Regions from separate parts of the Caproicibacterium argilliputei genome, predicted to be linked through region 2. Evidence: riboswitches for the same ligand, from Rfam matches in the RefSeq annotation. Region 2 holds a riboswitch; each other region holds the start of a gene.

Evidence for each region. Region 2 has a riboswitch for cyclic di-GMP ahead of PXC00_RS06515 (VWA domain-containing protein). Riboswitches for the same ligand answer to the same signal wherever they lie in the genome.
Region 1: it holds a riboswitch for cyclic di-GMP, as region 2 does, so the genes downstream of both, PXC00_RS04535 (hypothetical protein) here and PXC00_RS06515 (VWA domain-containing protein) in region 2, are expected to answer to the same signal.
Region 3: it holds a riboswitch for cyclic di-GMP, as region 2 does, so the genes downstream of both, PXC00_RS12925 (sigma-70 family RNA polymerase sigma factor) here and PXC00_RS06515 (VWA domain-containing protein) in region 2, are expected to answer to the same signal.
Region 4: it holds a riboswitch for cyclic di-GMP, as region 2 does, so the genes downstream of both, PXC00_RS07870 (sigma factor-like helix-turn-helix DNA-binding protein) here and PXC00_RS06515 (VWA domain-containing protein) in region 2, are expected to answer to the same signal.

What each region holds. Positions count from the first base shown of each region.
Region 1 is NZ_CP135996.1:954,398-960,144, forward strand. It holds gene PXC00_RS04510 (toxic anion resistance protein) at 1-1,040, shown strand, start outside; gene metA (homoserine O-acetyltransferase MetA) at 1,081-2,025, shown strand; gene PXC00_RS04520 (flavodoxin family protein) at 2,039-2,560, shown strand; tRNA gene PXC00_RS04525 (tRNA-Thr) at 2,609-2,684, shown strand; tRNA gene PXC00_RS04530 (tRNA-Tyr) at 2,721-2,804, shown strand; cyclic di-GMP riboswitch class I at 3,289-3,372, shown strand; gene PXC00_RS04535 (hypothetical protein) at 3,552-3,884, shown strand; gene PXC00_RS04540 (3-oxoacyl-[acyl-carrier-protein] synthase III C-terminal domain-containing protein) at 4,021-4,962, shown strand; sodium ion sensor (DUF1646 type) at 5,171-5,222, shown strand; gene PXC00_RS04545 (cation:proton antiporter) at 5,275-5,747, shown strand, end outside.
Region 2 is NZ_CP135996.1:1,340,410-1,346,156, reverse strand. It holds gene PXC00_RS06515 (VWA domain-containing protein) at 1-2,510, opposite strand, end outside; cyclic di-GMP riboswitch class I at 2,590-2,671, opposite strand; gene PXC00_RS06510 (Crp/Fnr family transcriptional regulator) at 2,912-3,565, opposite strand; gene PXC00_RS06505 (SGNH/GDSL hydrolase family protein) at 3,732-4,838, opposite strand; gene PXC00_RS06500 (metal ABC transporter substrate-binding protein) at 4,973-5,747, opposite strand, start outside.
Region 3 is NZ_CP135996.1:2,691,590-2,697,336, reverse strand. It holds gene PXC00_RS12950 (2-hydroxyacyl-CoA dehydratase family protein) at 1-58, shown strand, start outside; gene PXC00_RS12945 (hypothetical protein) at 108-506, shown strand; gene PXC00_RS12940 (4Fe-4S binding protein) at 503-1,216, shown strand; gene PXC00_RS12935 (2-hydroxyacyl-CoA dehydratase subunit D) at 1,216-2,448, shown strand; gene PXC00_RS12930 (acyl-CoA dehydratase activase) at 2,453-3,259, shown strand; cyclic di-GMP riboswitch class I at 3,404-3,490, shown strand; gene PXC00_RS12925 (sigma-70 family RNA polymerase sigma factor) at 3,982-4,395, shown strand; gene PXC00_RS12920 (recombinase family protein) at 4,969-5,346, shown strand; gene PXC00_RS12915 (SHOCT domain-containing protein) at 5,360-5,515, shown strand; gene PXC00_RS12910 (recombinase family protein) at 5,608-5,747, shown strand, end outside.
Region 4 is NZ_CP135996.1:1,604,996-1,610,742, forward strand. It holds gene arsB (ACR3 family arsenite efflux transporter) at 1-804, shown strand, start outside; gene arsD (arsenite efflux transporter metallochaperone ArsD) at 828-1,220, shown strand; gene arsA (arsenical pump-driving ATPase) at 1,365-3,101, shown strand; gene PXC00_RS07865 (hypothetical protein) at 3,175-3,444, shown strand; cyclic di-GMP riboswitch class I at 3,539-3,629, shown strand; gene PXC00_RS07870 (sigma factor-like helix-turn-helix DNA-binding protein) at 4,041-4,490, shown strand; gene PXC00_RS07875 (hypothetical protein) at 4,551-4,901, shown strand; gene PXC00_RS07880 (recombinase family protein) at 5,021-5,422, shown strand; gene PXC00_RS07885 (hypothetical protein) at 5,419-5,574, shown strand.

The DNA of each region.
Region 1 (5,747 bases), 390 kb from region 2:
CGGTCAGCCCTGCGCAGGAACCGAAGCTGACGCCTGCGGAGCAGAAAATGGTGAGCGACTTTGCCGCGAAAATCGATCTGACCAACAGCGCACAGGTTTTGCAGTACGGTGCCGGTGCACAGAAAAAAATGGCTGATTTTTCGGAAAGTGCTCTGGAAAATGTGCGCACCAAAGACCTCGGTGAAGTTGGGAAAATGCTTACCGACGTTGTTACAGAACTGAAAAGTTTTGATGTCGGTGAGGAGGATAAAGGCTTTTTTGCGCGCTTTAAACGTTCCGCTAATAAGCTGACCGCGATGAAAGCCCGCTACGCGACCGCAGAAGCAAATGTAGATAAAATCTGCGAAGCGTTGGAAGCCCATCAGGTGCAGCTGCTGAAGGATATTTCCACTCTGGATAAAATGTATGAGGTAAACAAGACCTATTTTAAGGAACTTTCCATGTACCTGCTGGCAGGCAAGCAGAAGCTGGAGTTGGTGCGTGCAGAGGAACTTCCGGCACTGAAACAAAAAGCACAGCAGTCTGCTTTGCCGGAAGACGCGCAGGCGGCCAATGACCTTTCCAGTATGTGCGACCGTTTTGAAAAAAAGCTGCATGACTTGGAGCTGACGCGCATGGTGTCCATTCAGATGGCGCCGCAGCTGCGGCTGGTGCAGAACAATGACCTGCTGATGAGTGATAAGATTCAGTCGACCATTGTCAATACCATTCCGCTTTGGAAGAGCCAGATGGTGCTGGCACTCGGTGTGGAGCACTCGGCGCAGGCTGCCAAAGCGCAGCGCGAGGTGACCGATATGACCAATGCGCTGCTGCGCAAGAATGCGGATACGCTGAAAATGGCGACCATTGACACGCAGCGTGAGTCGGAGCGCGGCATTGTGGATTTGGAAACGCTGCAGCATACCAATGAAACGTTGATTTCCACACTGGATGAAGTGATGCAGATTCAGCAGGAAGGACGCGAGAAGCGTGCGCAGGCAGAACGTGAGTTAGGCAAGCTGGAAAATGACCTGAAAAGCAAGCTTCTGCAGCTGCGCTGACGCTTTGTCCTGCCGGAAATTTTGTCAGGAGGCGGTTTCTTTGCCGATTAAAATACCGGATTCTCTGCCGGCACGCGCTGTGCTGGAGAAAGAACATATCTTTGTAATGACGCACCGGCGCGCTCTGCACCAGGACATTCGCCCGCTGCGCATCGCGCTGGTGAATTTAATGCCAACGAAAATCACAACCGAAACGCAGATTTTGCGCTGCCTTGCCAATACACCGCTGCAGATTGAAGTGGATTTGGTGCAGATGGTGTCTCACAAATCCAAGAATACGCCGGAAGACCACTTGCTTCATTTTTACGAAACCTTTGACGAAATTCAGGACCGCGTGTACGATGGCTGCATCATCACCGGTGCGCCGGTGGAACTGCTGGACTTTGAAGAGGTGGATTACTGGCCGGAGCTTTGCCGTATTTTCGAGTGGACGAAAACCAACGTGCATTCAACTTTCCATATCTGCTGGGCGGCGCAGGCGGGACTGTACTATCACTACGGGATACCCAAGTACCGCCTGCCGCAGAAAGTTTTCGGCGTGTATCCGCACCGCGCGCTGACGAAAAAGTCGCGTCTGTTCCGTGGTTTTGACGATATCTACTGGGTGCCGCATTCGCGCCAGACAGAGGTGCGCGTGGAAGATATCGAAAAAGTGCCGCAGCTGCGGCTGATGTCTGTTTCTCCGGAGGTCGGTGTGCACATCGTCGGGGATCAGGAGGGGCGGCAGTATTTTGTGATGGGACACTCCGAGTATGATGTGGATACTTTGGGCACCGAATACCGCAGGGATTTGGAAAAGGGTCTGCCAATTCTGATGCCGAAGCATTATTATCCGGGAAATGACCCGTCACGTGCGCCGGTCAACAACTGGCGTGCCACTGGTCAGCTGCTGTATACCAACTGGCTCAACTACTTTGTCTATCAGACCACCCCGTTTGACTTAAATTCCCTGTGCAGTGACTCACTGGACTGCGCGATGCTGTAAGGAGGTTGGCTGTATGAAAACTGCGGTCTTGTATTTCAGTAAAACCGGTTATACCCAGCAGATGGCAGAGGCGGTTGCGCAGGGAATGCGGTCTGTTCCCGGTGTGCAGGCGGAAATTTTTTCATTGGAAGAAGCAGACCCGGCATATTTGCAGGAAAGCTGTGCGGTGGTGTTCGGAACGCCGACGTATTATGCCAGTACCTGCTGGCAGATGAAGAAATGGTTTGACGAATCGCACAGCATTGTTCTCGCGGGGAAAGTTGGCGCGGCGTTTGCCACGGCTGATTATGCGCAGGGCGGGGCAGACCTTGCCTTGCAGACGCTCCTCTGCCATATGCTGGTGAAAGGGATGCTGGTGTATTCCGGCGGTTCTGCACTCGGGCAGCCGTACATTCATTTGGGCCCAGTGTGCACGCGTGATACAAGGGAGCAGAGCAGACCCCTGTACGTCACGTTTGGAATGCGGATTGCACAAAAAGCGATGCAACTTTTTGGGCAGGAAAATGAAAGCAAAAAAATTGTAGAAAACCCTTGACAAAACGCAGATTGCCCTGTATAATATATTCTTGTCAGCCGGAGATACGCTGGCATAGCTCAGTTGGTAGAGCAGCTGATTTGTAATCAGCAGGTCGTGAGTTCGAGTCTCTCTGCCAGCTCCAATCTGGCTGATAAAAGCGGCCTGCGGGCTGCAAATTGGAGGAGTTCCAGAGTGGTCAAATGGGGCAGACTGTAAATCTGTTGCTTCGGCTTCGATGGTTCGAATCCATCCTCCTCCACCACCAAATGTCCCAAAGACGAACACAGCAGAAATCATGCAATACCACTTCTTTCCCGGCGGTTTCGCCGAGAATAGATTGGTAAGCGTGGAAAACCGGCTCAGGATTTTTTCCTGAGCCGGTTTTTTTGTATTTTGCAAAATGTTGTAAGGTGTACAGAAAGTCCTTCCTTGCTTCGAAAATCCCCGGTCGCCTTTTCTTGCTAGAGAGGAATCTATGGGAGAGCTTTTCATGCTCCTGCTGCAAGACGGAAGTTTCATAGGTGAATAAATAGACTCACAGATTTTTACAAAATGCAAAAAACTTTATTTTACAAAGAATCTCATATTGCGGGATAAGATTGTGCGTTTTTCCTCTACGACCCAGTTTTTGTGTGATTTTTATGACTAGTATCTAAAATAATTGTTTATAAATTTTATTTTATTCATTGAAATTATAAAAAGTGGATGAAATTCACGAGTCATCAATGCTATAATAAGATTCACAAAGATGAAAATAGCAAACCCATCAAAAGGTGGGGACGCAAAGCCACAGGTCTAATGCGGTCAGCAACGACGGCTGGGTTGCCAAAATGCAGATTTGAAAATGCTGTGTTTATCCAGCTGCGTCCGCTGCCAGAAATGCGTCGCTGAAAACCGCAAGTTTTCCGTATTTGTTTTTTTCGCTTTGCAGCGGGCAAGGGTGTTGGGCAGAGAGTGCCTGCAAGCATCTTCCTACTTACAAAATTCGACTTTATAAGGAGATAGCAAAATGGAAAAGTACAGTATTGTAAAGAAGGCAAATCATTTGGTCATCCGTGTGTCTGGTCATATGGATGAAGCAACTGCGGCAAAGTTTTTCCAGGAGTATAAGCAGACGATCAGCACCATTGCTCCTGCACAGACAATATTGGAAATTGACGCAAAAGAATTAAGCATTGTGACTTCGGATATGCAGGAATCCCTGAAATCCTGTCTGGCTCTGTACCAAAAAACCGGGTTTAAGCAGATTATTATGCACATGGACAAATCCAACAGCATTCTGAGTATGCAGGTTAAGAGAATTGCGGCAGCGGCAGGTTTGAGCAACTTTTCCATTGCCTGACTTGTGATTTTTGCGCACAGGATATTCTTTTCTTATAGCATTAAGAAAAGAATATCCTTTTTTAAAATCTGCAAAGAAGGTGTATCCCATTTTTCATTTTAAAATTTGCGGAATCGAGGTTCAACACGGAGATCTTGTGGAGGACAACGAAAAATATATCGCACACTTTAAGGAACGCGGGAAAGATGTCGAGCATTTTTTTCGCGATGTTTACGGGCGGGACAAGCGGTACCGCATTGACCTGACCAAGGAAAGCAGTCTGACGCTGGCAACGGCTGCTGCAAAAAAAGTTTTAAAGAACACCGGCATAACCGGCAGTGCGTTGGATATGATCCTTTTTTCCAGTCAGCTTCCCGAATACGTTGCGCCGCCGAGTTCGGTTCTGGTTCACTATGCGGTGGGTGGCAAAACCGACTGCATCTGTTATGATATCAACGTGGATTGCACCGGTTTGTCAACTGCACTGGAATCTGCGGCAAAGTATATGTCAGTCAGCGAAAATGTCAACAAAGTTATGCTTGTGGGCTGCGACCTCATCAGCATGATTGCTGACCCGGAGTGCGAGTACAGCTACGGGATTTACGGGGATGCCGCCTGTGCACTGATTCTGGAGAAAACAGAAGAAGACTGCGGTCTGCAGGATTCAAAGCTTTGGGTAAATTCGGATGAACACGCGGACATTGTTTTTCCGGGCTGCGGTTTTTCCAAGCTGTTTCAGGTAGAGGACCGAAGCGAACTGCTCCTGCGCTGGAATCCGGACGCCACCGTGAATCTTGAGGATGCTTCGGAACACATCCTGCAGCTGCTTCAGAAAAACCATTTGTCTGTCGATGATGTTAAAATGTTCTGCTGCTCACAGTCGGTTTATCTGTTTCTGCAAAAACTTCGCGCACTGCTTTCGATGGAGGAAAGCCAAAGTTTGTATGTCGGCGATGAGTACGGCTATACCGGCACAACCAGTCCGTTCATTGTCCTGTGGAAATCTATTCAGCAGGGTATGGTCAAAAAAGGGGATTATGTGGTTATTTGGACCATTGGCTCCGGACGGACCAATATTGTATTGTTACTTAAATTGTAAAGGAATTCGGAAGGAAAAGGAACTGCTGCAAGCAGAATTTTGTGAAAAACTGCGGATTTATGTTTCCTTTATGGGAATTGAGCTCTTATGAATACAGCAATTGTACCGGTAAAAGGAATGTGGAGGGTCTGATTCTCTGCGATTTTGCCCTTGCGGAGCCGCTGTAAAATCTGCTATACTATTTACATACAACAAAATGATGGTATACGGTTGGGCGGCTGGTTGCCGCTTTCAAGAATCAGCTTCTTGGGTGGGAAGTCCTGTTTGGGCTTCCCACTTTTTTTCTATCAAAAAAGGATTGGATGTGTGAATATGGAGAAAACGTTACTGGATCTTGTATTGCTTTTAACAGCCACTAAAATCGGCGGGCTTATCAGCCGCAAGCTGAAAATGCCGGAAGTGCTTGGTGCGCTGCTGGCAGGTGTGGTTCTTGGCCCTATGCTGCTTCATGTGGTGCAGTATGACGACAGCATCAAGCTTCTTTCGGACTTAGGCGTTATCATGCTGATGTTCCTTGCGGGGCTTGAAACCAACTGGGAACAGTTCAAAAAAGCCGGCAAGTCCTCTGCTGTTATTGCACTGTCCGGTGTCCTTATCCCGCTGGTTTTGGGCGCGCTGAGTGCTTATCTGTTCTTTCAGGATACCACAGAAGACATTTTCCTTGGCATCATTCTGTCCGCTACCAGTGTCAGCATTACAGTAGAAACGCTGACGGAGCTCGGCAAGTTAAACTCAAAACCGGGCATCCATATCCTTGGCGCCGCGGTGATTGATGATATTCTGGG
Region 2 (5,747 bases):
TTGGCAGTTGCTTCAAATGTAATGTCTTGCGAAGCTTGGCTGAGGGATAAGTTTTTCCATGTAATGGTGGTCTGGCCCTTAGAATCCACTTGAACTGTGCCGCCCTGCTGCTCGATGGCTTTCTGTTGGGCATCTGTCAGCATGAGATAATTCGGCAGCGTATCGGTCACCGTGGTACTGTTATCAAAAGCATAAGACAGTACACCCTCTTCTAGCTTTTGAAAAACATTGTTTAAACCGTCTTCATCCTGAACCAGCAAGTAATTTTCCGGTTGACTGGCCAATGCTTTCATAGTCGCTTCGCCTTCCTCACTGCTGCCGATAAAGGCGCTGTAAATGGAAGTATCACTGCGGTCAGAAAGCCCTTTTTCTTTCATGCGCTGCGCCGCGGCACTTGCATTTTTCACATTCGGTCCATTGGGTTCCCCGTCAGAAATAAAAATCACAAACTTTCGCTTACCGTCATTAGCGTGCGCTTGTACCGTTTCTGCCACCAAATCAATCGCTGCGTCCAGGCAGGTATATGGGGCGGGATAAATTTTGGAAACCTGCGCTGCGGCACTTACAGGAGTTGTAAAGGCGTTCAAAAAAGTCCCCTGAAACGCTGTTCCTTTCGGTGTGTATTTAGCATAGTCCTTATTCCTCGTACCATCCGAATTATGAATGAGATTATAATCCGCTGTATTCATCGGGTCATCTTTGTAATAATTAGAATCCCCATTAATAGCATCTTTGCTCCAACAAAAAGTGCCAACTGACACCGGTATTTGTTTATTTTGTGATAGCTTGGAATTGCACTCTGTCAGTTTTGTTAAGAAGTTTTGTGTCGCGCCCTGAAGCAGTGCCAGCCTCGAATCCTTCGCAAATATTTTGTAATCCGGATTTCCCACATCATCCAGTAAATTTGTATCGTTGGCGTGCTTTTTTCCATCCACCGAAAGTTTCATACTGGTGGAACGATCCATCATCATGATAACTTCGGCATCTCGCTGTGACGTGTAGTTCTGAATCCGGCCGGAACGGCTTAGCGTAATTTGGGCTGTCCGACCATCTGAAAGCATTTTCGCTGTTTTGTTGAACGTGACCTGCACGGTTGGATCCGGCACAGTCACCGCGGCTTCCGCTGTGCTTCCGGCCTGAAATGTCGCACATTTTAAACCGCCGCCGCATTGGACTGTGACGGTGTTGGCATACACCGCACCGGTAACAGCGCAATCCTGAAGGGTGATTTTTGCCTCGGGTGCAAGGAGTGTTCCCAACACGCCGGCCTGCGGAGATGATAAAATCTGCAAATTTCCAGAAAGGCTTCCCGAATCCGTACAGAAATTCCACAAGATTCGTCGGGCAATGGCGTTGTATCCGGAACCCGCATTGATGCCGCCGATGGTTACCTGCGGCAGTTCAACGGAACTGCAGCCCGCAGGCAGGTGGAGATTGATTACTAAATACTGGGAGTTTTCGAGAGAAACACCATCATTTGCGAGGTCGTTCCAGTTAGAGTAATTAAGCACTTCATTAAAATCCTGATGGACTTGCTCCGCAGAAACAGTTTCGGAACCATCCCACCGCCATGAAGATTCCGGCGTTATATTCAGCACCTTTACTGCCGCATCCTTTGAGGAATCCGACACCTTGCTTAGTTTTTGCGACAGGCTATTTAATTGGTCGAAAGTTTTTTTTGCAAATGAACCGTTTTCTGTACCAAGTTCAACGGGAAACTTTTCATTTGTCACAGCTGAAAGCTGGTCGATTGCTAGAAAGCACTTGCTCTTCTTGTCAACTGCAGAGCCTTTGTTTCCACCCGGATTGTCGGGACCGTTCAACTGCACTTGACTGCCGAAATACACTTTGCCGGGTAAAGATTGAGAAATATCTTTCACTTTTAGAGTTGTGCCATTTGTGACGTCAAAGTCTTCTATGTAGTTTATATTTGCATACTTTTCCGAATCCGAGCCAGCCGCAACCTGAAACTTTGTGCCGACCTTTGTATTCGCTGTTCCATTCTGCAGCAAATACACATAATACGTTTGTCCCGGCTTCAGCCCTGTAATCGTTTTCTGCACGGTCTCTTTTTGAGTGGATTCCACCCAGAATGGCTGCCCGACCGCTGTTTTTGCTGCTTCATCCTGATAAACACAAAATTCGTAATTCCCTTTCGGTACTGTAAGGTTTAAAACGGCGGAGCCTGCCGAAGAACCGGTGTCCTGACTCCAGTTATGCGTGTTGCCGACTTCCCCATAGCTGCCGGTAAAATTTTGTACCGCCAAGTTTGCTTCTACATTCAAGTTATTTGGATTTGAAAGGGTGTTGGCGACAATGCCGAAATAGCGCGCATTGCCCAGTCCCTCGGCAATCGAAAGCGGTGTCAGCTCTGATTCGGAATCGGCTGCATGGGCGGAAGTGCCCGCGAAAGCAACGGACACGGTACAGAACAGGACAGAAAGGCTCAGCGTCATGCAAAGGAAGCGCTTCAGCCTGCCGCCCATTCTTTTGATTTTGCACAGATTCATACGCCGCCCACCCCCTATTCCAGTTGAAAATAAGCAAGAAAAAAGCCAAAACATGAAAACGACAAAAAATCGTTTCTGTTTTGGCAACTGGCTGCCGCCTCTTGGTGAGGGGCCCTATAGCTTTGCGTCACCGATTCTCATCGGCTTTGCTTTTACAAATTTGCTGTACAGGTTCTGCACTTCTGGCAGATGTTGTATCTTGGTGACAAAGATATCGTACCACAAATTTGCTAATTTGTATGTAACAAAGTTACGCAAATGGCTGTTTCCCTTTCGATTTGTGGGAAGTGGTGATTCATTTTTCCGAAATGCAAAAAATAAATTAGATTTTCCTTTTTTGTGCGCGCAATATGCACAGCTTGTAATCCGTCTTTGTGAAGTCTTCTCCGCCAAATGAGAGTTTATAGGATTTCCTGCAATTTTTTGATATCTGTTAACTGTATGGAACCGCGGTGAAGCGCTAAAGCACCGCTTTTCTGCAAATCTTTCAGCACGCGGGTAATGACTTCGCGTGCGCTGCCTAAATGGCGAGCAATCATTTCATGGGTAATCTTGAGGTGCGCAGTCCCCTGCAGACGGCTTTCTTCCAAAAGGAACGACGCCACGCGGCTTTCCAGCCGGCGGGAAAGCATTTCATTCAGCAGTGCGATCACCCGCGAAAAGCACCTGCGCTGCAGGTGCATCTGGCATTTCAAGTAGGGCACCGAGGCATTCATCAGGCAGCGGTGCAGGTGTGCCGGAATACAGAAAAGCGCTGTGTTTGGCTCTGCCTGGCACAAGACTTCATACTGTGGAGCTTCCACGCTGAAAGTTTCCGGTATGTACTCGCAAAACGACCCTTGTGTCATCCGGCAAAGCGTAATTTCTTTGCCATCTTCTGCCAGCAAATAAACCCGCACACACCCCTGCGCAACCGCAAGAATATGGTATTTTTTTGCAACCTTTGATACATTCAGCGAACCGGCCTGCACCGGAATCACCGCTGCGTTCCTTTGAATCTGCTCACGCTCCAGCGTGGGGATGTCCTCAAATGACAAAAGATTTTCCGCATTCATAACAGGCTCCTCCCAAACCAGTTCCAACGCCGCCCCAGCGGGGCTGCATTGGAACATCATTTTGCTTTTTCGGCGGTCTGTCAGACCTTGTGTGAAAAATCCTTCTTGTTTCGATTTGCTCCGATTTTTCGGATAACTGTTTTGACAGACTGCCGCAGAGATGCGTTTACAAATAATGCTTGATTTCCACAGCTAACTGCTCTGCCGCTGCTTTGTGACACGCATAGCCCGGATGCTCGCGGGAGCCCATAGTGGCAGTATCCGCAACCGGCAGCATAAACAGGGAGGTGTGCTTGTCTGCTGTCTCTGCCACATAAGTTTCGACCGCTTCGCGCAGGATGCTGTCAATCTCTGTCTTTAGCAACCCGCAGACCCATAGAATGTGCGCTTGCGGATTGCAGCGTCGAATCTTTCTGCCAAATGCCGTAATGGCGCTTTCTAAACGAGCGCGGGACGCAGCCTCCGGCGTGCCGTCTGCATTTTGTTTCTGCGCAAAAAGCCGCCCGGCCTTTTCGTCCCGATAAACCGCGGGCTTGCCAAACGCAGAGGCATCGTTCGCACCCAAACAGATAGAAACCACATCCGGCTGCCAGCCGGCAAAATCATAAGGAGCAAAAGCACCTAAAGCGGCATTATGCGTTCCCTGCAGGACTCCGCAAACCTGCTCATAATACTGTGGAATGTTGCACGCCGGATTGCCGTCCCAGCTGGAAAGAAAACCCCAGCCGCTTTGGGAAACAATGCGGAAGTCAGCGTGAAGTCGGTTCGCTGTTTGAAACGCATAATCAAACACCGAACTGAACACCATAGAATTCCACTGCATTTCCTTCTGTGCGCCGACAGTACCCTCCCCAGAGGTCAGGCTGTCCCCAATGAATTCAATCTTCCCCTGTTTCGGCGGCAGAGGGAGAAACGAACCGTCGGTTCGCACCGCGTGAATCTGCAAATAACTCGCTGGGTCGTCGTGCATGGCCTGCACCTCACGCAGAATTTTGACATTGTGCGGTATTTCTGCATCCATGCTTCGCAGTATAGGCAGCCAATACCGCCCTTTGGGCAGCATCTGTCGGCTGACAAGGGCGTCATCCACCAAAACGGCGATCCACGGCTCCAATGGGCCGTAGTCTGTCTCTACTTCGAGCCAGACTTCCCCAGCTTTCAGATTCATTTCGATTCCGCTGCCGGACCAAAACAAAGTGAGCGGATAGGCACAACCATTGGTTCTCCCAAAAATATGCAGGCTTTCAATCGCATCCAGACGAAAATCTTTCAAGGTGTTTCTCCTCCAGTCCTTTTCTATTTCCAGTATAATAATGTGGAAAATAAAAATCAAGACGCACACCGCACAGCCACAGCGGGAAAAAACCGCCAAAACTGTGCAGGATGCGTCCTGAAAGAAGAATTGCCTTATCCTTTTAAACTGTCGTAAATTTTTGTTAAGTTATCCTGCAAGCGCGTCAAATAGTCTTGATTGTCTTCGGCACTCTCCATCGTATAAATGGTTTCCACCTTTGCGCCGACTTCATCCGCAAGGGTTTGGGAGACCTCTGGACTTGCCATTTCTTCTGCAAAAATCGTAGTGACCTGATTTTTTTTGCAGTAGGAAACCAACTGTGCCAACTGCTGTGTACTCGGCTCTCCCTCCGCAAAAACATCCTCAACGCTGTTTTGTGTCAAACCGAAGTCGCGGCACAGATAGCCAAACGCCGCGTGGCCGGTCACGAAACTTTTCTTCGGAACAGATTTAAATTTTTTACTATACGTCTGATAAAGGCTGTCTAGCTTTGTAAGGTATGCATCGCGGTTTTTCTCAAAATACGCGGCATCTTCAGCATCTGCCTTTACAAGGGCCGTGCAAATGTTGCGCACTTCTGTTTCGGCGCCTTTGATGCTGAGCCACAGATGCGGGTCGTACTGACCATGTTCCTCTTTTTCCCCTGCATCTGTGTTTTGAATCGGCTTAGCACCTTTCGAAGCTTCCACGACAACCAGTTTGGAATTTTCTGCAGATTTTACGGCAGCGTCTGCCCAGCTTTCCATGCCAAACCCATTGTAAACGAAAATATCCGCCTTGCTTAAACTGACCAAATCCTGCGCTTTCGGCTCAAAGTCATGCGGCTCCGTACCATCCGGAATGATGACGGAAACATCCACTTTTTCTTTGCCAACTGCTTTGGTAAAC
Region 3 (5,747 bases), 1.4 Mb from region 2:
CCTGGAAGCTTTTTCTGAACTGCTGATGCAGACCGGAAGACTGTCCGCAGCAATATGAAAATGAATACTCACCAGTTTATAAACTCAAAGCGATTAAGGAGGAACTTATGTCATTCAGCTTTCTTTTACAAGAACTGCATCGAAAAGTTATGGAAAAAACAAAAGCGGCAAAAGCACACCGCGGAATAATAACCATCGTGATTGCCGCCATTCTTGTTACAATCGTTTTTTTCGCTGTCAAAGCAAATCTTGCGCAGAATCCAGCAGGCCGGACATTAACTCCCGTTAGCAGCACTACTCAAAGCGACGAAAGCACGACAATTCCAAACGGCGGTAATCAAAACGAAACCGCTATGCAGGCTAAGACGCTCAAGCGTATCGAAAATGTTGCCTCTATTTTGGGTATTGCCGTGTTGACATCGGGAGGCATGACAGTCTATTACAGAAAAAAGAAAAACCGCGTTAAACCGCTTCCGGTACTGCGGAGTGAGGAGGAAACACATTGAAGCAGCGTAAAATTACAGCTTTTCGTATCACATGTCTTCTGATTGCCGCTGCCGTGCTCGCTTTCCTTGGAAGCAGATACCGGATTATTATTTTATTGCTCAGCATCTTCAGTGCTCTAGTTTTTGGGCGTCTCTGGTGCGGCTATGTTTGTCCGCTGGGATTTTATCAGGAACTACTTTCAATGCTTCGGAAAAAACTGCATATTCCGACGTTCCACGTGTCATTAAAGGTGAAATCCTATTTGCGTCCGCTGAAATGGATCATACTTGTATATTTTCTGGCCAGCGTTTTGTTTTTTGGGCTGCGCCCAGTTATGTATATACGGCCCGACCTTTCCTTCAGCAGCGCAGATATGAGTATCTATAAAATCATTATTGTCGGTATTGTAACGGGAATTTGTTTTCTGAAAGAAAGGGCGTTCTGTAAATACTGCCCGCTAGGGACACTCCGGGGCTTTGTCAATAAAATCAGCTTCGGAAAAATTAAAAAGGACGGCACCGCGTGTACACACTGCCGCGCTTGTCTTGAATGCTGCCCAATGGATATCCGTTCTATTTATGAGGAGCGCAACAAATCCGATATCACTCACTCGGATTGTATCTACTGTATGAAATGCATTGAGGCATGCCCGGAGCAGGATGTGCTTTCCTTTACCCTGTTTGGGAAAAAGGTATTGTCCTCCAAACGTAATAGTAAGCAGGTGAAATAATGGAAGAGCGTACATTAGAACGTTATAAGCGAAATATTTCGCGTGTTTCGGCTGGTTCACTGAAACAGTTGACGTCCGCGCGGGATATTCCCGATGGGCTTGAATATTTTACGGATGTTCTTAATAGAACATTTGTCGATTTTAAGAAGGATGACAACGAGTACATAGGCAGCTACTGCGTGATGGTGCCAGATGAAATGATATACGCATTCGGCTACAGGCCACTTCGTTTATGCGCTGGGCACAGCGTTGCGGCAATGATCGGAGACGAGATCGTCCCGCGCGACGCTTGCCCGGTCTTGAAAGCAACCGCGGGATTTCATGCGATGCGCGTCATGCCAATCTATCAGCAGTGCAGGCTGGCGGTGCTGCCGATGACCTGCGACGGCAAACGGAAGAGCGCGGCGCTTTTGTCGCAGTATCTTCCGGTTATTCCCTTGCCGATTGAAATGGATAAGTCGGAGGAACGCTTTGCGCAGAACCTGCAAAACATGCATGCTCTCATGAAAAGTATTTCCAAAGAAACGGGCCGCAGGTTCTCCAACCGGAAACTGATTGAATCCTGCAAAAGCATTAATGCGGCACAGCAGGAAGCATATAAACTATACGGCTTGCTCTCATCCGACAATCCGCCTGTCACGGGTTCACAGGTTATGGCTGTGCTGAACAGCTATTGCTATGATACGCCGGAAAGCTGGGCGCAGCACGCGAAAATACTAAATGCCGGACTTTCCCAAAAAGCAGCTGCCATGCAGCCTTTGAAAAGGAAAAAGCCGCGTATCTTTATCGCAGGCTCTCCCATTACATTTCCAAACTATAAACTGCCGTTTTTGATGGAAGGTCTGGGGGCACAGATTGTCGGAGACGAGACGTGTATGGCGGGGAGGCTTTTATATGACCCCGTTGTTCCTGATGAGTACAGTACAGACGGCATCTTACGTGCGCTTACGGCGCGATATGTCTGCGCATGTACGTGTCCGGTATTCGAGCAGACGGACGATCGCCTCAGCAGTCTCACAGAAAAACTGCGTCAGACGAAAGCGGAGGGCGTTATTTATCATATCCTGCGCGGCTGCACGCCTTACGACTTCGAATTGTCCATGGTGGAACAGCTGGCAGATAAGCTTGATATTCCGGTTCTGCGTGTGGAAACAGATTTCTCCGCCGAGGATGCAGAACAGGTAAAAATCCGTCTGGAAGCGTTTGTTGAATTGATAGAACAAAGGAGATAAATACATGGGAAACTATTATGTGGGGCTGGATGCCGGTTCGACATACCTGAAAGCGGCATTGATAAAGGATAACTGTGTTTTAGGCGCTGAACTTCTTCCAACAGGCATCGACTGTGAGGAAACTGCGGGCAAATTGCTGGAAAAGATCTATGCAAGCCAAAGTATCACACGCAATGATATCGCCGTGATCACCGCAACCGGATACAGCAGGCGCAGTATCGGCCTCGCAGATGCCACAATTTCAGAAATCACCGCTCATGCCTGCGGTGTACAATTGACAGCCCCTGAAAACGTGCATCCGCGCTTGATCATTGATATCGGAGGCCAAGACAGCAAGATCATCAGCCTTGGCCCCGATGGACATATCGTTAATTTTACAATGAACGATAAATGCGCCGCTGGAACAGGAAAGTTCTTGGAGGTCGTGGCTGATCTTCTGGAAACTACCATTGATCAGATTGCTTCGCTTGCGAAAGAGAGTACAGACCCCTGTCAAATCAACAGCACCTGCGCCGTTTTCGCCCAGACGGAAGTGATCTCTCTTCTTGCTCAAAAGAAAAGCCGAAGTGATATCCTTGCAGGTATGCATATAGCCATGGCAAACCGTATCGCCAAAATGGCGCGTAAATATAAGTCGGATGGCGATGTGATGATGACCGGAGGCGGCGCAAAAAATGATGCGCTGCGCCTGGCACTGGAGGATGAGTTGATGTGTGATATTTATAAAGCCAATTATCCGCAGTACAACGGTGCAATTGGAGCTGCTTTAATTGGTATGCGGAATGCTGAAAAAGAATTTAAAAAGTCATGAAAGTCATGAGGGAACTGAAAACCACAAGGCACTATCCGGTAGTTCACTGGAAGGTAATGTGAAGATGGTGTTCCCTATACTTTAGGTGGCTTACAGTTGCAAATCGAACGTATCGGCCCCAGTCGGTGGTATTCAGTAACAAAATAATGCTAAGGGCAAACTTGCTGAAAGGCAAGGACGCAAAGCCGAGGGTCTAAAGTGCAACCGCATGATGACAGCCTGGCCACCGTGAAGTGCGTATTAGACCTGCCCTTTTTGCGGCAGGTCTTTTCATAAATGGGTATAAAAGGAAACCGTTACCCGCCCAACAAAAAAAACGTAAGTTTGGCGGGTCAGTTTTTATGCCTGAATAAACCATTTTCTTTTTCCCTCCAAGCTTACGGGTTTGGAGGGCTTTTCTATGCGTGTTCGATATGTTATGAGTTTCAGGCGACCGCTGTTTATCAGCGGTCGGGCGTGATGAAGCGGACATCTATCTGCTACATAGTTTCTTAATCGGTAACTCGTCAAAAAAAGTCTATGCTGCGCATGGGCGCAGAGCGGTTACAAACACGAACTGACAGAACGTGTTCAATACGAACATATCTACAAGAGTGTATCAACGGACGACTATGTCCGCTGGTGCGCTCTTTTTGCGTTTTTAAGGGATATTCCCCGCTGCAGATTGCCGCCTTCTTGTCCTTCGTTTTCAACCAAATTTTGAAAATCAGGAGGACAAGCATATGTCGGAAGATAAAAAATATACGATCCTTGTAAAACACCAGCGCGTCGAAGTCAGCAAAGCGGTCTATCACGCTTACCATAAAGCGCGGGAAGCGGAACGGTATCAGGATAAAGTTGCCCGTCAATTTGAGCTTTCTCTGGAACGCTTTCAGGAGGACGGCGTTCAAGTGGAGCTTCAACTTTCCATATATGAGCCTACCGTTGAGGACAGGCTCACCCAGCAAGAACAGTTGAAGAAATTGGGGCAAGCCCTTGCTGCCTTGAATTCTGAAGAAAAGCTGTTAATCCATGAGCTGTTTTTTAACGGACTGAGCGAACGCAATCTCTCCGCAAAAATCAACGTACCGCAGAAAACTATTAATGACAGGAAAAGAAAAATCCTGCTGAAGTTAAGAAATCTCATGGAAAATTAAAAACAATCCGCTCAACCCCCTCACTTTTTCCTTTATAGAAGTGAGGGGGATTTTTATCTCTCCCGTGTTCCTTGAAAAACACCGAAATCATTCGGTTATATCCAGCAGTTCAGATACATTAGCTGTTTCGCGTGATGAGCGAAAGCGGCGTCGGGAAACACGCCAAGACCACCTGCAGGCAAGTCAGAGCTGCCTGTCAAAACGATTGCATCAAAGGTGCCGAGCGGGAAATGTTTGACCGGAAAACGATCCGTGGTGGATCGTACCGCCAAGACCGGAACAGCCTATAATGATACTTCCGTCCAGCCACAGACATCGCAATGGGGGCGGTCGCCGGAGATCCCGGCGAGGGTGAGAGTCCCATGGCAGCCATTCGTCACGCTTGCGTGACGTTAACCACTGGCTGGTCTGAATTGACTGCCCCGGCTCCGGGAAGTAGTGTCGAATAGGAGCAGCCGAAAACGAAGAACAAGTCTGGCGGTTTCATGCCAGATACCATGAGGGTAGGCGTTTTGATACGTCTGCCCTTATGCATGTGCCATGAAGCCAATAATTGCGAAGGAGGATATCGATATGGATACAAAACGAAAAGCGTGGCTTTACTGCCGTATCGACGCGCCGGAGGATACCCACGGCGCTTTAAAAAAACAGAAGGAAAAACTGGACGGATATGCACGTCAAATGGACTTCGAGGTTGTCGGGGCTTCCGAAGACTTGAGCAGCGGTCTGGATTATAACCGCGCCGGCCTAAAAGACGCGATGGCCGCCGCCAAAGCGGGTGAAGTGGAGGCTTTGATTGTTCATTCCGCCATCCGTATCGATCGCGACACAGCGAAAACCGTTGACTTTCTCCGACAGCTCAACGACTGCGGCGTGAAGGTGTACTCTCCGCTGGAAGGAGAAATCTCCGTGGAGCGGCAGGCCAAACTTTCGTCTCCATTACTCGGTTAGGAGGCGTTCAACCATGACACAGAAACAGGTAACGAATGAAATCAAATATCGGATGGCTCGAAATTTTCTAGTATCCCTTTTAAAACAGGGAAAAATCACCTCGCGGGAATACGAAAAGGCTGAGGAATACGTAGTCAAAAAGTATCGCCCGGTGCTCCGGTCGATTTAGTGGATATTGTGATAGCTATTCCCGCGTCCATGTGGTAGTGTATGTGCTAATACCAAAAAGGTATCGAACCCACAAGAAAGGAGACAGTGAAAATGAATAGCGCATACGCTCAAACCGCTGCGGGAGCGGGCAGAAACGAGATGCCGGTTGCGTGTCGAAGCCTTCAACCGCCGCAAATTCAGGTGATTGAACCCGTTCGCCCGGTTTTGGGTTATCAGCCGGAAAAGCTGCG
Region 4 (5,747 bases), 260 kb from region 2:
GCGATCAAACCATTCCTGATGCTGGGGCTGGCGACTCTCTTTCTTAAAATCGTATTCAGCGCCTTTATCCCCGCCGCCCTGGCGCAAAATTTTGTTACAGGCGCGGTCCTGTTGGGGACGGCTCCCTGCACTGCGATGGTGTTTGTCTGGAGCAATCTCGCCAAAGGCGACCCGGCGCACACCCTTGTACAGGTTTCGGTCAATGATCTGCTGATTCTTGTTCTGTTTGTCCCACTGGTTTCTTTCCTGCTCGGCGTAAACAACGTTCAGATCCCCTGGAATACCCTTGTTTTCTCAGTCGTGCTTTTCGTCGTGGTCCCCTTGGTCGGCGGCGCTGTTACACGAGTTACAATGATCAAAAAAATGGGAGAAACGGCTTTCAATGAAAAATTCGTTTCCAAGTTTGACAATGTAACGACGCTGGGCCTGCTGCTGACTTTAATCATCATTTTTTCATTCCAAGGCAACATTCTCTTGGAAAAACCGCTTTATGTTCTGATGATTGCCGTACCGCTGATCCTCCAGAATCTTATCTCCTCTACGTTTACCTATTTGCTGTGCAAATGGACAAAACAGCCGCACAATATAGCGGCGCCGGCATCCCTGATTGCCGCTTCCGACTTCTTTGAACTTTCAGTCGCGGTAGCAATCTCGCTGTTCGGCCCAAACTCGCCGGTCGTGCTGGCCTGCACCGTCGGCGTCCTTACGGAAGTCCCTGTGATGCTGATGCTTGTCAGAATCATTACGAAAACCAAAGACTGGTATTACAAAGGCTGGCATTCTAAACCTGCCGTTCACAACTAATTTTATTTCAGGAGATGTCTGATATGAAAAAAATGCAGATTTTTGAGCCTGCCATGTGCTGCCCGACCGGGCTGTGCGGCGTTGGGGTCGACCCCGAACTGCTCAGGGTTTCCACCGTGCTGAACACGCTCAAGAAAAACGGGGTTACGGTCGAAAGATTTAATCTGTCCAGCGCGCCGCAGCAATTCATGAGCAACAGGGCCGTCAACCACTTTATCAACACAAAGGGCGTTGATGGGCTGCCCGTCACTGTTTTGGACGGAGAAATCGTGATTGCGGGCCGGTATCCGACCAATGAAGAGTTCGCCGACCTGCTCGGAGTTCCGGAAACTCTGTTCGGCGGAAAGCCGAAGACTGTCAAGGTCACTCCGAGAAGGTCGGGCGGATGCGGTTGCTCGGGAGGAAAGTGCTGCTGATTTGGTTCATACTTTCTGCTGAGAAAGAGATTTGGCACTTTTAACAAGATGATAGGAGCATATCTTCCCGAATCAGTTATGTGAATTTTTCACAAGGGACGAGGATGCTCCTTATCTTTTTATCGAAAATTGGAGGTTATCATCATGGAGAATTTTAATCCACAATCGATCAGGTTGACAAAATATCTATTTTACACGGGAAAAGGTGGAGTTGGAAAAACATCGACGGCGTGTGCTACGGCCGTTACCCTTGCGGATAGCGGAAAAAAGGCCCTTTTAATCAGCACGGACCCCGCCTCGAATTTACAGGACGTTTTCCATACGGAGCTTACAAACAAAGGGGTTGCAATTAAAGAGGTCCCCAATTTGATTGTTTCTAATCTTGATCCTATACAGGCAGCAGCTGAATACAGAGAAAGTGTCATCGATCCTTATCGCGGCAAGCTGCCCGATGTTGTAATCAGAAATATGGAGGAACAGCTATCCGGTTCGTGTACGGTAGAGATCGCTGCTTTTAATGAATTTTCAAAATTCATTACGGATGAAACGGTGCAGAAAGAATATGACCATATCCTGTTTGACACCGCCCCGACAGGGCATACCCTCCGGATGTTGCAACTGCCGTCTGCGTGGAGTAATTTCATCAGCGAAAACACACACGGGGCTTCCTGTTTAGGCCAGCTTTCGGGATTGGAAAGTAAAAAAGCAGTTTACAAAAAAGCCGTTGAAACCCTGTCCGATGGAAAGCTGACGACGCTGATTCTTGTTTCACGTCCGGAAGAAGCGCCTTTGAAAGAAGCGGAACGGGCATCCAGAGAACTGGCGGAGATCGGAATCAAAAATCAGACACTGGTGATCAACGGCGTGCTGACTTCCTATGACGACAGCGTTTCCGAGAGCCTGTATCGGAAACAACAGGATGCGCTTCGGAGTATACCACAAGGTTTGAAAAATTTGGCCACATACCGAATTCCGCTGCGGGCTTATAACATCACCGGAATTAATAATGTCAGGGCTTTTCTGACCCAGGATCAGTATAAGGTCCGCGATGAAAAAGTCAGGGCTAAATCGATTCCTCATCTGGAAGATGTCATTGACGATCTGTATCGCACGAATAAAAAGGTCATCTTTACCATGGGGAAAGGCGGTGTCGGGAAAACCACTGTTGCGGCTGCGATTGCACTGGGCCTTTCAAAAAGAGGAAGGAAGGTTCATCTGACTACGACGGACCCGGCCGGACACCTGAAATCTGTAATCAGCGAGGCCAGCGGCATCACCATGAGCCGTATTGATGAACAAGCCGAACTGAAAAAATATCAGGAAGAAGTACTTTCCAAGGCAAAAAAGACCATGTCCGCTGATGATATCGCTTATATCGAGGAGGATCTACGTTCTCCCTGTACGCAGGAAATCGCGGTATTCCGGGCTTTTGCCGAAGTTGTAGAGAAAGCGGAAAACCAGACCGTCGTGATCGATACCGCTCCGACAGGACATACCCTTTTGTTGCTGGATTCCACACAAAGCTACAATCAGGAGATCAAACGCTCCCAGGGCGAAATCCCCGAATCCGCACGGAAGCTTCTGCCGCGCCTCCGCAATCCTGATGAAACCGAGGTCATTATTGTGACTTTGGCCGAGGATACGCCCGTCTATGAAGCACTGCGCTTGGAGGAAGATTTAAAGCGCGCCGGCATCGAAGTGAAATGGTGGGTCATCAATTCGTCCTTCTATCGGACCGGTACAACAAATCAAATACTTTCCGCAAAGGTGAGCAACGAAATCGAGTGGATCAACAAGGTGGATGAACATTCTAAGGGGAATTTTGCGGTAATTGCATGGAGTGCTGAGGAAATCAAAGGAGATAAGCTGCTTACAATATAAGCCAGCACTTTCCAATTGGACGATGGTGTCATTATAAAGATATCATAAAATAATAGAACTGGAGAAATGAAAGATGAAAATTACAGAAGAAGCAAAATCTTTGATTCAGGCGGCATTTGATTCCAATGATTGTGACTGTTTAAAAGTATCACAGCAGCAATCCTGCTGCGGCACCTCCTTGCAATTTGAACTGATCAAATTACAAGGAGGCGAGAAGTCCATCTTCATTGACGGGGTCCCTGTTATGATGGATGACCAGACTCAAACAAGGACAGAGGTTGTGACACTTGCAGCGGAAAATGGTGAGTTGACCATTCAGGACGATCAGTCATGCTGCTGTTGATGGAAACAGTAATATAGAATCCCCCACTCCCTGCAAGTCATGTGCGCCTATCATACGGAAGCACAAGCCAAAAGACGTTAAAACAACAAAAGAGTCAAGCCAAGGGCAAACCCATTTAACGATGGGGACGCAAAGCCATAGGGTCTAAAGTGCGTAAAGCGCGCTATGACAGCCTGGCTGCCGGAAGTCGCAACCTGTAAACCTGTCCTTTTACGGGCCAGGCTTTCATCGTTTTCATAGCTTCTAACGGATAATTTGAGCAAAGATCATTTATGGCCCTGCTATGTTCCTTGGCGAAAGGGGAAACCATGAGTATTCTTTACTCCTTCCTCTTCCGGAGGCTGAAATAAAGACGGCGAATTCCGTACAGACTCGCCTCCATTAACTAAATATATTCAAAAATCAGCATTTTGCCCGGGACGGCAAAGTGCTGATTTTTTATTTTCGACAACAAAAACTCTGCCTCGACCGTTAAAGAACAGTTTCGATTTTAAGCCCTTTTCTTCTCGTAGAAGTGTGCCAAATCGGCATTGCCGATCTCCTCCGCTTGTTCTTCATTTCCGGATTTCAACAATCACGAAATGGAGGACAAGCCTATGGCGAAGTATCAGAAAAAGGAAAATTACCGGGAAAAATATCCCGACGTGAGCAAAGAGATCATTGAGGTCTTGGAGAGAAGCGACCGCCTGATGGAGTACCAGCAGTACGACATCAAAGTCGAACGGTGCAGGATCGATTATACTGGCGGCACCATTACATACATCCCCAGCCGGGAGGACTCCTATGAACGGCTTCTGGAAGAAAACAGGCAGTTCGCCGCTGCAGGCGAGAGTGTGGACGAGGCCGCGGTGAAAGCTGTGATGATCGAAAAGATGCTGAACTGCCTCAAAAGTCTTGCTCCGGAGGAACAATTACTGATCGCCGCTTTGTTTTTCAAAGACAAAAGCGAGCGTCAGCTATCCAGAGAAACCGGTATACCTCAGCGGACGATCCACGACAGAAAGACAAAAGTCTTGACGAAATTAAAAAAACTTATGGAAAAGTGAAAATTTTTCCGCTCAACCCCCTCGCTCAACGTGGAAATAAGTGAGGGGGTTTCCTCTTCTTTGTTCTTTGAAAAAATTTATATCCGGCAGCATAAATACATGAGCTGTCCGGCCGTGATGAGCGGCAGCGACATTGACGGGCGCGCCAGGACTACCTGCGGATGGGTGACAGACATCCGTCGAACCGATGGCATCGAAGGCGACGAGCGGCAAAGCCCGGTTATAAAACAGCCTGCGGTGGGTTGTTTCGCAATGAAACGGACAGTGCCAACGCTACTTCCGTCCAGCCACAGATTCAAGCAATGGGGGCGGCTCGCAGAGATCCTGGGAGAGGTGAAATTCCTATGGCGTTTGCCTGACCGGCAAACCGTTTATGCCGCCGCCCTCGCTTCGGGAAGCAGTGCCGAATAGAAGCATTGAAATGAAGAACAAGCAAGTTGTTTGAACTTAGAAACTACGCGGCAGGACAATTGCGCCCTGCCGCGCCCTTGTGAGGTCAAACCGCATCATTCAGAAACAGGGGGCTTTATATGGAACAGAAAAAAAGAGCGTGGCTGTATTGCCGCATTGACGCGCCGGAGGATGCCCACGGTATGCTGAAAGGCCAGAAAAAAGGACTCTATGACTATGCGGATCAGATGGGATTCATCGTTGTTGGCTGTTCCGAGGATTTGGGAGGCGGCCTGAAATATAATCGCCCCGGCCTGATTGAAGTCGAACATGTCGCTGAACAAGGCAGGATGGACGTCTTATTGGTAAAACAACTGAGCCGCCTCGGGAGAGACTCGGCACAAACGCTGGATTTTCTCCGGAAGCTGGAACAATCGAATATCAGGCTTTATTCACCCCTGGAAGGCGAAATCGGGCTGTTCAAAGACATCCATGCGATCCATAGGCTCACGATGGACGTGAAAGGGGAGGTCCCGTCATGAAAACAAAACAGTTGGATAGAAAGACAGAAACCATAGAGATACAAATAAACGGGATATCTGTCACATTGTTTTTTACTGCGGAGCCGAACAAGGAAGCGGCTGATTTCATAAAAAAGGCTTTGATAAATGCTTACGTAATTAAGACAGCATAATCCCAAAATACAATTTAAAGGCGGTTTTTTCTAATGTAATATGTAATATGCGAAAAATCAGCTATTTATATAGCTTTTCCCTGCTTTGTGTGAGATAATGGCGTTGGCAAAAAGCCAACTGCTCCTTGACAATTGAATAGATCAAGTGTCCGGTCTCTCACACAAAACACCAA